Linked DNA regions of Phaeacidiphilus oryzae TH49. The protein of the gene in region 1 interacts with the protein of each later gene in a pairwise test. Links are inferred from orthologs where the notes say so. Each region holds a gene or a part of one and is shown on either strand. Other genes may lie near its edges. The genes, in order: rlmN and ftsZ.

The links.
Region 2: the proteins of rlmN (region 1) and ftsZ interact in binary tests that used the Escherichia coli proteins (3 or more experiments, as listed by UniProt). The link is inferred for Phaeacidiphilus oryzae TH49 from one-to-one orthologs.

What each region holds. Positions count from the first base shown.
Region 1 is NZ_JQMQ01000005.1:2,330,609-2,336,525, reverse strand. What follows is about bases 1,341-4,140. They hold rlmN (23S rRNA (adenine(2503)-C(2))-methyltransferase RlmN), read left to right. Parts: upstream 1,341-2,087; coding sequence 2,088-3,194; downstream 3,195-4,140. Other genes in these bases: BS73_RS38240 (hypothetical protein), read right to left, coding at 3,304-4,140; BS73_RS14285 (phosphatidate cytidylyltransferase), read left to right, coding at 1,341-2,004. Outside these bases: frr (ribosome recycling factor), read left to right, coding at 32-589; more of BS73_RS14285, read left to right, coding at 817-1,340; more of BS73_RS38240, read right to left, coding at 4,141-4,419; BS73_RS14270 (ABC transporter ATP-binding protein), read right to left, coding at 4,410-5,300; BS73_RS14265 (aspartate aminotransferase family protein), read right to left, coding at 5,475-5,917.
Region 2 is NZ_JQMQ01000005.1:5,614,978-5,621,092, reverse strand. Bases 1,908-4,905 are described here. They hold ftsZ (cell division protein FtsZ), read right to left. Parts: upstream 4,042-4,905; coding sequence 2,773-4,041; downstream 1,908-2,772. Other genes in these bases: BS73_RS28725 (cell division protein FtsQ/DivIB), read right to left, coding at 4,488-4,905; pgeF (peptidoglycan editing factor PgeF), read right to left, coding at 2,030-2,776; BS73_RS28740 (YggS family pyridoxal phosphate-dependent enzyme), read right to left, coding at 1,908-1,948. In the rest of the region: BS73_RS28750 (YggT family protein), read right to left, coding at 1-231; BS73_RS28745 (cell division protein SepF), read right to left, coding at 412-1,026; more of BS73_RS28740, read right to left, coding at 1,193-1,907; more of BS73_RS28725, read right to left, coding at 4,906-5,195; murG (undecaprenyldiphospho-muramoylpentapeptide beta-N-acetylglucosaminyltransferase), read right to left, coding at 5,343-6,115. UniProt on the Escherichia coli protein: Essential cell division protein that forms a contractile ring structure (Z ring) at the future cell division site. The regulation of the ring assembly controls the timing and the location of cell division.

The DNA.
Region 1 (5,917 bases):
GGGCTTCCCAAGGACGGGACAGGAGCAGACTGTGATCGAAGAGATCCTCCTCGAGGCAGAGGAGAAGATGGAGAAGGCCGTCACGGTCGCCAAGGAGGACCTGGCCGCGATCCGTACCGGCCGTGCTCACCCGGCGATGTTCGCGAAGATCGTCGCCGAGTACTACGGGGCGCCGACCCCGATCAACCAGCTCGCCTCGTTCTCGGTGCCCGAGCCGCGGATGGCCGTCGTGACGCCGTTCGACAAGACCTCGCTGCGCGCCATCGAGGAGGCCATCCGCAACTCCGACCTCGGCGTCAACCCGACGAACGACGGCACCCTCATCCGGGTGGTCTTCCCGCAGCTCACCGAGGAGCGGCGGAAGGAGTACATCAAGGTCGCGCGCGGCAAGGGCGAGGACGCCAAGGTGTCCATCCGCTCGGTCCGCCGCAAGGCCAAGGAGACCCTGGACAAGCTGGCCAAGGACGGGGAGGCCGGCGAGGACGAGGTCCGCCGCGCGGAGAAGGAGCTGCAGGACACCACCGACAAGTATGTCGCGCAGGTGGACGAGCTGCTCAAGCACAAGGAAGCGGAACTTCTCGAGGTCTGATGAACGACGACGCCCGGTGGGCCGCGGACCGGCCCGCCCCCGGAGGGACGCCGTCGTACGGAGCACCGGCCTGGCCCGCGGCGGGTCCGGGGAATCCCCCCGGACCCCCTCCGGGGCAGGTGCCCGGAACCACGGGGATGCCCGCGGGACGCCACGGGCCCGCTGCTGTGAGCCACTCGCAGCAACCCTCGGTGCCCGCGGAGGACCCCACCGCGCAGACTCTCTACATGCCACCAGTCACCGACGGCCCGCCGCCGGAGCCCGCGGACGACGCGCGCACCACCCGGCTCGCAGGCCCCCTCTTCCGCGACGAGGCCGGCGACCCGGCCGGCCACGGCGGCGGCGACCGCTCCACGGCCGCCGACCTGGAGGCCACCGCGCAGTTGCCGCTGGTGGCACCCGGTGCGCCCGGGCTCTCTGACGCGCCGTCGGATCTCCGACGGGGCGCCGGGACGCCGGGCGGGTACGCTGCCGCCGTGCCGCAGCCGGAACAGTCGAGCCCCAGCCAGCCGCCGAGCGGCCAGCCGCAGACAGGCCGGCCGCAGACGGGTCAGCCGCAGACAGGCCAGCCGTCGAACGGTCAGCAGCCGAAGAAGGCCCCGCGCGGGGGGCGGAACCTGCCCGCCGCGGTCGGGGTCGGCGTCGGACTCGGCGCGGTCATCCTGGCCTCGCTGTTCTTCGTCAAGTCGCTCTTCATCGTGGTCGTCGCGGCCGCGGTGGTGGTCGGCGTGTACGAGCTGACGAGTCGTCTCACGGAGCGCAAGGGCATCCGGGTACCGGTGGTGCCGGTGGCCGTCGGCGGCGTGGCGATGCAGGTCGCCGCGTACTTCAAGGGCGCAGAGGGCGCCCTCCTCGCCTTCGCGCTGACGGCGCTTGCGGTGCTGGTCTGGCGGATGGCCGAGCCGCCGGAGGAGTACCTGCGGGACGTCACGGCGGGCATCTTCACCGCCTTCTACGTCCCGCTGCTGGCGACCTTCGTGATACTGCTGCTCAAGGCCGACGACGGGCCTGAACGGGTGGTCCTCTTCCTCCTGCTGACGGTCTGCTCGGACACCGGTGCGTACGCCGTCGGCGCGCTCTTCGGCAAGCACAAGCTGGCGCCGCGGATCAGCCCGGGGAAGACCCGGGAGGGCCTGGTCGGCGGAGTCGGGCTGGCGATGATCGCCGGAGCGCTGGGCACCCAGTTCATGATCGACAACGGTCACTGGTGGCAGGGGCTCGTCCTGGGGGCGTGCGTCGCCGTCAGCGCGACCCTGGGCGACCTCGGCGAGTCCATGATCAAGCGTGATCTGGGCATCAAGGACATGGGCACCCTGCTGCCCGGGCACGGCGGGCTGATGGACCGCCTCGACTCCCTGCTGCCGAGCGCCCCGGTGGTCTGGCTGGTGCTGGCCGGACTCATCGGCACCGGCTGACCTCGGTCCCAGGTCCTCCGACCCCGGCCGCCCGAACCTCCGGCGGCCGGGGTCTTCGCGTCTTCTGCGACACTGGATGGACCATGCCCAAGCCATTGCCAGGTGAGCTCACCTTCGTCGCACCGCGCGGTGCCAAGCCGCCGCGCCATCTCGCCGACCTCTCCGCCGCCGAGCGGAAGGAGGCCGTCGCCGAACTCGGCGAGAAGCCGTTCCGCGCGAAGCAGCTCTCCCACCACTACTTCGCCCGCCTGTCCGACCGCCCCGAGGAGTGGACCGACATCCCCGCCGCCGCGCGGGACCGGCTCTCCGCGGGGCTGCTGCCCGAGCTGATGTCGGTCGTCCGGCACGTCTCCTGCGACGACGACACCACCCGCAAGACGCTGTGGAAGCTCTTCGACGGCACGCTGGTCGAGTCCGTGCTGATGCGCTACCCGGACCGGGTCACCATGTGCATCAGCTCGCAGGCGGGCTGCGGGATGAACTGCCCGTTCTGCGCCACCGGCCAGGCCGGGCTGACCCGCAACCTGTCGACGGCGGAGATCGTCGAGCAGATCGCCGCCGGGATGCGGGCGCTGCGGGCCGGCGAGATCCCGGGCGGCGAGGCCCGGCTGAGCAACGTCGTCTTCATGGGCATGGGCGAGCCGCTGGCCAACTACAAGCGGGTGATGGGCGCGATCCGCCGGCTGACCGACCCGGCGCCGGACGGCTTCGGGCTCTCCCAGCGCGGGATCACCGTCTCCACGGTGGGCCTGGTGCCGGCGATGCGGCGGCTGGCCGAGGAGGACATGTCGCTCCGGCTCGCGGTCTCCCTCCACGCGCCCGACGACGAGCTGCGGGACACGCTGGTGCCGGTCAACACCCGGTGGAAGGTCTCCGAGGTGCTGGACGCGGCGTGGTACTACGCCGAGCGGTCCGGCCGCCGGGTCTCCATCGAGTACGCGCTGATCAAGGACGTCAACGACCAGGCGTGGCGGGCGGACCTGCTGGGCCGGCTGCTGAGCGGGCACCGCGCGCATGTGAACCTGATCCCGCTGAACCCGACTCCGGGCTCGAAGTGGACGGCCTCCCGTCCGGAGGACGAGCGCGAGTTCGTCCACCGCCTGGAGGCCCGCGGCGTGCCGGTCACCGTCCGGGACACCCGCGGCCAGGAGATCGACGGCGCCTGCGGCCAGCTGGCGGCGGCGGGCTGAGCCGTCCCCTCCGGGAGGGCGCACCGCCGAAGGCGCGAGCAGGGGCGCGGGCCGCGCAGTTCCCCGCGCCCCTGTGCTTGCCCTTCGGGCTTTGCGGGGGCGGTGCGGGTTACAGGCTTCGGGTTGCCAGTGCCGCTGCTGCTGCGAGGGCTGTGGCCGCTGCCGCCGTGGTGAGGGCGCACAGCGCGGCTGCGGCGCGTAGGGCCGCCGCGGAGGCGCCGAGGCGGGTGAGATCGGAGGCGAGTCCGCGTCGCGCGGCTGCCAGCTCCGCGGCACGCATCGCCAGTGCGCCCAGCGCGCATCCCGCCGCGACCGCTCGTACCGCCCAGGACCACAGGCCTGCGGCCGGTGCCGCGCCCCACAGCACGCCCACGCCCAGCGCGGCCACCGCCAGCGGGCCCGCCAGCCCCGGCGCCAGCGACTGGAGCCCGCGGCCCGCCAGCAGGCGTACGCCGCCCGGCCGACCGGCCGCCAGCGCGCCGCCGAGGGCGCGCAGCACCAGCGGGGTGGCCGCGGCGAGCCCCGCGAGGGTCAGCGCCCAGCCGACCGCCCCGGTGACGAAGACCCGTTGCAGCACCGGCAGCCGTACGGACCAGCCGCCCCGCGCACCGAACTCGGCCGCCGTGCCGAGCGCCAGCAGCGCACCGGCCCACGCCTCGCCCGGCGTCCCGTGGCGCTCCTCCGGTGGCCCCAGCGGCCTCGCCGCCGCGCCGGCGCCCACCAGGGGGACCACGAGCAGCAGTGTCAGCAGCCCCGCCGCGGGCAGCCCCGCACCGGAGCCGAGCGCCGGGGCCAGCCTGTCCTGCGCGCCGGCCGGCAGCAGCGGCCGCAGCAGTCCCGCGCGCAGCGCGAGGAAGGCGCCGCAGGCCGCGGCCGACCCGAGGGCGCAGGCGAGCCCGGTCTCGCAGGCCACCAGCAGTCGCAGGCGGTACGGGCCGACGCCGGCCGCGGCGAGGCCGGCCACCCGCTCCGGCCGCCGTCCCGGTACCGAGCCGGCGGCCACCGCACAGAGCCAGGCGACCGCGCCGAGCGCCGGCAGACACCACAGCAGCCGCAGCACGCTCTGCCCCGCGACGGGGCCGGGGGCGCCGGCGCTCAAGGCCCGCCCGAGCGCGCGAAGGAGCAGGCCGCCCGCGGTCGCGGAGGCCGCCGCCACGGCCGCCAGCCGGGCGATCTCGCCGATCCCGCCGGCGCCGCCCCGCCAGAGCCGCCCGATCAGGAGCACCGGGGCTCCCCAGAGCCCTCGGCCCCGGCCGCCACCGGCACCGCCACCGGCCCGCGCTCGCCGGGGACGCTGGCCCGTCCCCCCGGGGCGGGGAATTGACGCAGCGTCACCCCCGGGGCGGGCAGCCCGGGTTGACCCCCGGCGGCGGTCGCGGTCGGCGACACCGCCCGCGGCGGCCCGAGGCGCCCCGCGGACATCTCGGCGGCCCGGTCGGCGTAGCGGGCGGCGAGCTCCCGGTCCGTGGTGGCCAGCAGGAGGGTCAGGCCGTGCGAGCGGGTCGCGGTGACCAGCATCCGCATCAGCTGGTCGCGGTCCGCGGCGCGGATCACCGGGGCGGTCGGTTCGTCGGCCAGCACCACGGTGGGGGAGTGGGCCAACGCCCGCGCCACCGCGACCCGCTGCTGCTCCTCGGGTGGCAGCTGCCGGGCCCGCCGCCGCGCGCGGTCGGCGACGTCCAGGCGCTCCAGCCACTCGTCGGCGGCGCGCAGCGCGGCCCGCCGCCCGGCGGCCGGTCCGCCGGCCAGCAGCATCGGCAGCGCGACGTTCTCACGCACCGTCAGCTCCGGCACCAGCGCCGGTTCGCTGCCGATCCGGCCGAACCGCTCGCGCCGCAGCCGCTCCCGCCCGGCCCGGGAGAGGATGTGGACGGGCGCGCTGTTGAACCAGATCTCCCCGGAGTCGATCGCCCGCGCCGCCCCCAGGCAGTCCAGCAGGGTGGTCTTCCCGGAGCCGCGGACGCCGGTCACGGCCAGCACCTCGCCCTGGCGCACCCCGATCGAGACCTCCCGCAGGGCCGCGGCCCCCTCCCGCGGTGCGGTGACCAGGCCGCGGGCCCACAGCACGTCGTTGTCGGGTGGGGCGACCGCCGCTGCGACCTCCACTGGGACCTCCTGATGCCGGTGATCATCGGTACGCCGCTGATGATCATCCGCACGGCGCATTCCGCCTAAGAGCGTATTGCGCCGGGCGCACCGCTGGTGCCCCCAAAGCCCCCCGGGAAGCCCGAGTCCCCGGCACGAGTGATGTGCCGGGGACTCGGGTTGACGGGAGGAGGGTCAGATCCTCGTCCAGGCCTCGGTGAGGACGCCGCGGATGATCTGCTCGATCTCGTCGAAGGTGCCCTGGTCGGAGATCAGCGGCGGGGAGAGCTGGATGACCGGGTCGCCGCGGTCGTCGGCCCGGCAGTAGAGGCCGTTCTCGAAGAGCTTCTTGGAGACGAAGCCGTAGAGGAGGCTGTCGCACTCCTCCTCGGTGAAGGTCTCCTTGGTGGCCTTGTCCTTCACCAGCTCGATGCCGTAGAAGAAGCCGTTGCCGCGGACGTCGCCGACGATCGGCAGGTCGTTCAGCTTCGACAGGGTGCCGAAGAAGGCCGACTCGTTGTCCAGCACGTGCTGGTTGAGCTTCTCCCGCTCGAAGATGTCGAGGTTGGCCAGGGCCACCGCGGCGGACACCGGGTGGCCGCCGAAGGTGTAGCCGTGGAGGAAGGTGTTGTCCTCCG
Region 2 (6,115 bases), 3.3 Mb from region 1 along the record:
GAAGGACAGGTCGAGCGCCACGCCCCCGAGACGCAACGGCGGAATGAACCGCCGCAGAAGCTTGAGTGGCGGGTCCGTCACGGTATAGGTGGATTCAAGCACGACCACCATGCCCCGCTTCGGCCGCCAGCCGCGGGCGAACTGGAACACCCAGTCCACCACCAGGCGGAACAGCAGGAGGATCAGGAAGACCTCAAGCGCGATGTACACGACTTCGAGGAAGACGTTCATCGCTCACCCCTCTCCCTGCTCCGCCCGTGGGTTCCACCCGCCCGCGGAATCATAAGCTGCCTTGCTGCCTTGCTGTCGGTCTGTCAGTTTGACGCTGCGCGTCCGGCTTTGGCCCCTCGCGGTTCCGCAGTCCTCGATGTCTGACGAACCACGCGGGTTGATCGTTCCGCAGCGCCGGGGTCAGCTCTGGTTGAAGAACCCACCCTCGGCGATACGGGCCTTGTCCTCCGCCGTGACATCGACGTTAGCAGGAGACAGCAGGAAGACCTTCTGTGTCACCCGCTCGATGCTTCCATGCAAGCCGAAGACCAGTCCAGCCGCGAAGTCTACGAGGCGCTTGGCGTCGATGTCGTCCATCTCCGTCAGATTCATGATCACCGGTGTACCTTCGCGGAAATGCTCCCCGATGGTCCTGGCCTCGTTGTATGTGCGTGGGTGCAGCGTGGTGATGCGGTACGCGTCCCGTTCCGAGCTGGCCTTGGGCATGATCACCGATGCGCTCTTCTCGATGTGGCGGCGTTCTGGTGTGATGGATGACACGGGAGCCATCCTGGGCGATTCGCTACGAACCGGGGCAACTGCGGCACTTGGGGCGGCGGCCACCGGAGCGGGCGCGGCCGCGGGGCGCGGCTGGGCGGCCGGCTGCTGCTGCGGGATCTCCTCGGTCGGTCCGGTGCGCACCGGCTCCGGCTCGGGACCGTAGTCCTCGTCGTCGGGGTCGTACCCCTGGCCGTCGTAACCATCGTCCTCCACGAGGCCGAGGTAGACCGCCATCTTGCGCATTGCGCCGGCCATACTCCTGTCCTCCGCTCTGTGGTGGATCGGCTCCGTCACCGGCACAGACCCCGCCCCGGCAGGGGCGGTTCCCACGATCCACGGTTAGCTGCCCCACATCCGATGGGGCATCAAGTTGTCTGTTTTGTACTGGTCTGTCAGTAGTCTGATCTTCTAACCGGTGACGTTACCCGAGGGGCGGGCGCACGCCGAGTACCGCGCTCCCGACGCGCACATGTGTCGCACCAGCAAGAACGGCCTCCTCAAGGTCACCGCTCATGCCAGCCGAAACCATCGTGGCAGTCGGATGCGCCTCCCGTACGGCGGTTGCGATTTCCGCCAACCTCTCGAACGCGGCGCGCGGATTACCGGCATACCGGCCGACGAGCGGTGCGACAGCCATCACACCGTCAAGTCGCAGTCCTGGTGCGGCAGCAAGGGCATCGGCGAGTTGTGCGACTTCGTTCGGAGCGGCTCCGCCGCGATGGTGCACGGGGTCGCCCTCGACGGCCCCCTCCTTCTCCAGTGCGACCTGCACCAGGCAGCCGAGAGGCCGTTCGCGCCCGCTCTTCTCCACCGCGTTCGAAAGGGCCTCGACGAGCCGGAGGCGGTCCACGGAATGCACTCGGTCGGCGTAACCCGCCACCGAACGCACCTTGTTGGTCTGCAATTGGCCGACGAAATGCCAGCGGAGGGGGAGATCAGCGGTCGCCGCGGCCTTGCCTGCGGCCTCCTGGTCGCGGTTCTCGGCGACCTCGGTCACCCCGAGCGAGGAGAGGAGGCGGACGTCGGAGGCCGGATAGGTCTTCGTCACGACGATGAGCGCGACCTCGTCGCGGGGGCGGCCGGCGGTGTCGCAGGCCTCGTCGATCCGCCGCCGCACGGCGGCGAGGCTGCCGCGCAGCTCCGCGAGGCGCGCGGCGGGGTCCCTGTCGGGTGTCATCTCACTCACAGTGCAAGGATTTTCGCATGCGCGCGCGATTCCCGCGCCATGCGGGCGCCCCGGAGCCGGTGGGGATCCGCCTCAGGGAGCCAGCCACACATAGGACGCCAGACGCCCCGTCGCGGAGGCCCGCCGATAGGAGAAATACCCCTCGGATTCCAGGGTGCACACCGGGGAGAGCCGGATGTCCGCCACCCCGGCGGCGGTGAGCTGGGCCCGGACACCCGCCGGGATGTCCAGTGCGGCCGTCCCCCAGGAGGTGGTGGACCACGCCGCCGGCACCGCCTCCGCCACGGCCGCCCGCAGCTCCGCCGGCACCTCGTAGCAGCGGCCGCAGATCGCCGGCCCGGTCCTGGCCACGATCCGGCCGGGCCGCGCGCCCAGCGCCACCATCGCCTCGACGGTGGCCGGGACGACCCCCGCGGCCAGCCCCGGGCGCCCGGCGTGGGCGGCGCCCGTGACGCCCGCGTCCGGGTCGGCCAGCAGGACGGGGGTGCAGTCGGCGGTCAGCACGGCCAGCGCCAGACCGGGACGATCGGTGACGATTCCGTCCACCTCGGGCGCGCTGCCCTCGGGCTGACGCTCGGTCACCACGGCGACCTCCCGCCCGTGCACCTGGTTCATCCAGACCACGGCCGCGGGGTCGAGGCCCAGCGCCGAGGCCGCCCGACGCCGGTTCTCCCGTACCGCGGCCGGCTCGTCGCCGACGGCCCCGCCGAGGTTCAGCTCCCCCCACGGCGAAGTGCTCACCCCGCCCCACCGGTTGGTGGCGGCGAAGTGAGCACCTGCGAGGTCGGCCCGCTCCCCGATCACTTCGGGCGCGGTCACTTCAGGAAGTCGGGGACGTCCAGCTCCTCGGCCGGGGTGTCCACGTACGCCGGGCGGGACGGCGGGACCGCCGGCTGCGGCGGGACCGGGCCGGCCACCGGCTCGACCGGGCGCGGGCTCGCCGGGGGCTGCGCCGGCTGCTGCTCCTCCGGCCGCGGCACGCTGCCGAGGGTGTACGAACGGGAGGCCGAGGCTCCGCCGGCGGCGGTCGAGCCGGCGCGCTCGTACCCGTTGCCGCGGTCGGCTCCCGCGCCGGCGCCCCGATCGCTCTGCGAGCGCTCCGACTTGACCACCGGGTCGCGCTGGATCGCCGGCGGCTGCCCGCCGTCGAAGCCGGCGGCGATCACGGTCACCCGGACCTCGTCGCCGAGGGCGTCGTCGATCACCGCGCCGAAGATGATGTTGGCCTCCGGGTGCGCCGCCTCGCTGACCAGCTGGGCGGCCTCGTTGATCTCGAAGAGGCCGAGGTCGGAGCCGCCGGAGATGGAGAGGAGGACGCCGCGGGCGCCGTCGATGGACGCCTCCAGCAGCGGCGAGGAGATGGCCATCTCGGCCGCCGCCTTCGCCCGGTCCTCGCCGCGCGCCGAGCCGATCCCCATCAGCGCGGAACCGGCGTCCGACATCACGGACTTGACGTCCGCGAAGTCCAGGTTGATCAGGCCCGGGGTGGTGATCAGGTCGGTGATGCCCTGGACACCGGAGAGGAGGACCTGGTCGGCCGAGCGGAACGCGTCCAGGACCGAGACCTGGCGGTCGGAGATGGAGAGCAGCCGGTCGTTGGGGATGACGATGAGGGTGTCGACCTCTTCGCGCAGCTGCGCGATGCCGTCCTCGGCCTGGTTGGCCCGGCGCCGGCCCTCGAAGGTGAACGGACGGGTCACCACGCCGATCGTCAGGGCGCCCAGCGAGCGGGCGATGTTGGCCACGACGGGCGCGCCGCCGGTGCCGGTACCGCCGCCCTCGCCCGCGGTGACGAAGACCATGTCGGCCCCCTTGAGGACCTCCTCGATCTCCTCCCGGTGGTCCTCGGCGGCCTTGCGGCCGACGTCCGGGTTGGCCCCCGCGCCGAGGCCCCGGGTGAGCTCCCGGCCGACGTCCAGCTTGACGTCGGCGTCGCTCATCAGCAGCGCCTGGGCGTCGGTGTTGATCGCGATGAACTCGACGCCCTTGAGCCCGACCTCGATCATCCGGTTGATGGCGTTGACGCCGCCGCCGCCGATGCCGACGACCTTGATGACTGCGAGGTAGTTCTGCGGTGCTGCCACGTCGAAGGCCTCTCGCCTCGGATGTTCTATGCCGTCCGGTCCCCCGTGATGGAGCCGGATCGGCAGTTGCCGACTGGGGCGGGAGTCCCGACCCGGACCCTAACCCTGAGGTTTAGGGTTATGCCTACTCAGGTGCCCTGCTCCAGCACGCTTGTTGGTACAGGACAGTAGGTCGCGGCAAGAGTCCGTAGCAACGGACACGCCGAGTCTCCCGTTTTTTCTTGAGCCTATGTGATCAATGACCCGTATGCGTACCCGGGGTGACTGACAAGACTCGGGGAGCCACCCCGGTCCCGTCAACACCCCGCCCGTCCACTGGCACATGCCGCCTCACCAGGCAATCGTGCCAAGGGAGTTGGCCTTGCCTTGGCACAATGGCAACAGATCGTGCCCGGTCTTTCCGAGGTGTCGCGAACACTCGGGAAAGTCCATTCGAGGACGTCCGCTCAGCCTCCGACGGCCGGCGCGTCCGGAGCCGATACGTCGTAGAACGTATTCCGAACGGAGGACTTCTGACTGCGCATCAACGCGGTCAGCACCTGCGCCTTGCGCGAACCCGCCGCCGGGCTCCCCCACTTGACCAACACCCCGCCGGGCAACCGCAGTTCAATATCGTCATATGAACGGACTTCTACGGACGAGGCTTTGCCGCGCACCGCGGCCGGCAGATCGCCCGCCACCCGCACCGCTCCGTCCACCAGTTCCCGCTCCGGGATGACGTCCAGCTCGTTCCGGCCCGCGGCGGTCAATTCCATCCGGAGCACCGGGATTCCGGCCGGCGGCCGGTCCTCGGTGGCGAACCGCACGCCGGTGGAGTCCACCAGCGCGTACCGGCCGGCGCTCCCGGCCCGGCCGGAGTCCAGCGCGGCCACGGCGGTACGCCGCACCACCGCGATTCTGAGCCCGGTCGGCCACCCCCGGGAGACCGTCACCGAGGCCACCCGGGGCAGCCTCGCCACCCGCTGCCGGATGGCGTCGGTGCCCACCCGGGGCAGCGGGGTGCCGTACGGCGGGCGGGCCGCGGCCAGCACCTGGGCCCGCGTCAGCCCCGGGCCGGTGCCGGAGACCGCGACCGAGTCCAGGGCCAGCAGCGGCGAGAGGAGGACCGCCCAGGCGATCAGTCCGAGCACCGCCAGCGCCAGGACCCCCACCACGGCCCGGCCCCGCCGGGAGAGCCGCAGCCGGGGCGGGCGGGGGGCCTCGCCGTCCTCGGACGGGCCCCCGGGGCCGCCCGGGCCGCCGCGGCCCCGGGCAGGGCGGAGCCGCCGGCGTCCCCCGCCGGCCGCTCGCCGTACCTGAGGTCAGCCACGGACCCGCCGGCTCCCCTGCTGGTTGCGGGCGATCGCCTCGTACACCATCCCCACCAGCAGCTCGTCGGCGTCCCGGCGGCCGAACTCGGCGGCCGCCCGGCTCATGTCCCACAGCCGCTGCTGGTCGGTGAGCACCGGCAGCACATGCGCCAGCACCCACTCCGGCGTCAACTCGGCGTCGTCGACGAGGAGTCCGCCGCCCGCCCGGACCACCGGCTGGGCGTTGAGACGCTGCTCGCCGTTGCCGATCGGCAGCGGTACGAAGGCGGCCGGCAGGCCCACCGCAGCGAGCTCGGCGACGGTCATCGCGCCGGCCCGGCAGAGCATCATGTCGGCGGCGGCGTACGCCAGATCCATCCGGTCCAGGTACGGCACCGGGCGGTACGGGGGCATGCCGGGGACGTCCTGGATCATCGGCAGCTCGTTCTTCGGGCCGACCGCGTGGAGGATCTGCACCCCGTACTGCTGGAGCCGGGGCGCCACCGCCTGGATGGTCTCGTTGAGCCGGCGGGCGCCCTGCGAGCCGCCGGTCACCAGCAGGGTGGGCAGCCGCTGGTCGAGGCCGAAGTAGTGGCGCGCCTCCGGGCGGGCCGCGGCCCGGTCCAGGGTGGCGATCGACCGGCGGAGCGGGATCCCGACGTAGCGGGAGTCGCGCAGCTTGCTGTCCGGGGTGGAGACCGCCACGAAGTCCGTGTACCGGGCGCCGATCTTGTTGGCCAGGCCCGGGCGGGCGTTGGCCTCATGGACCACGATCGGCACCCCGG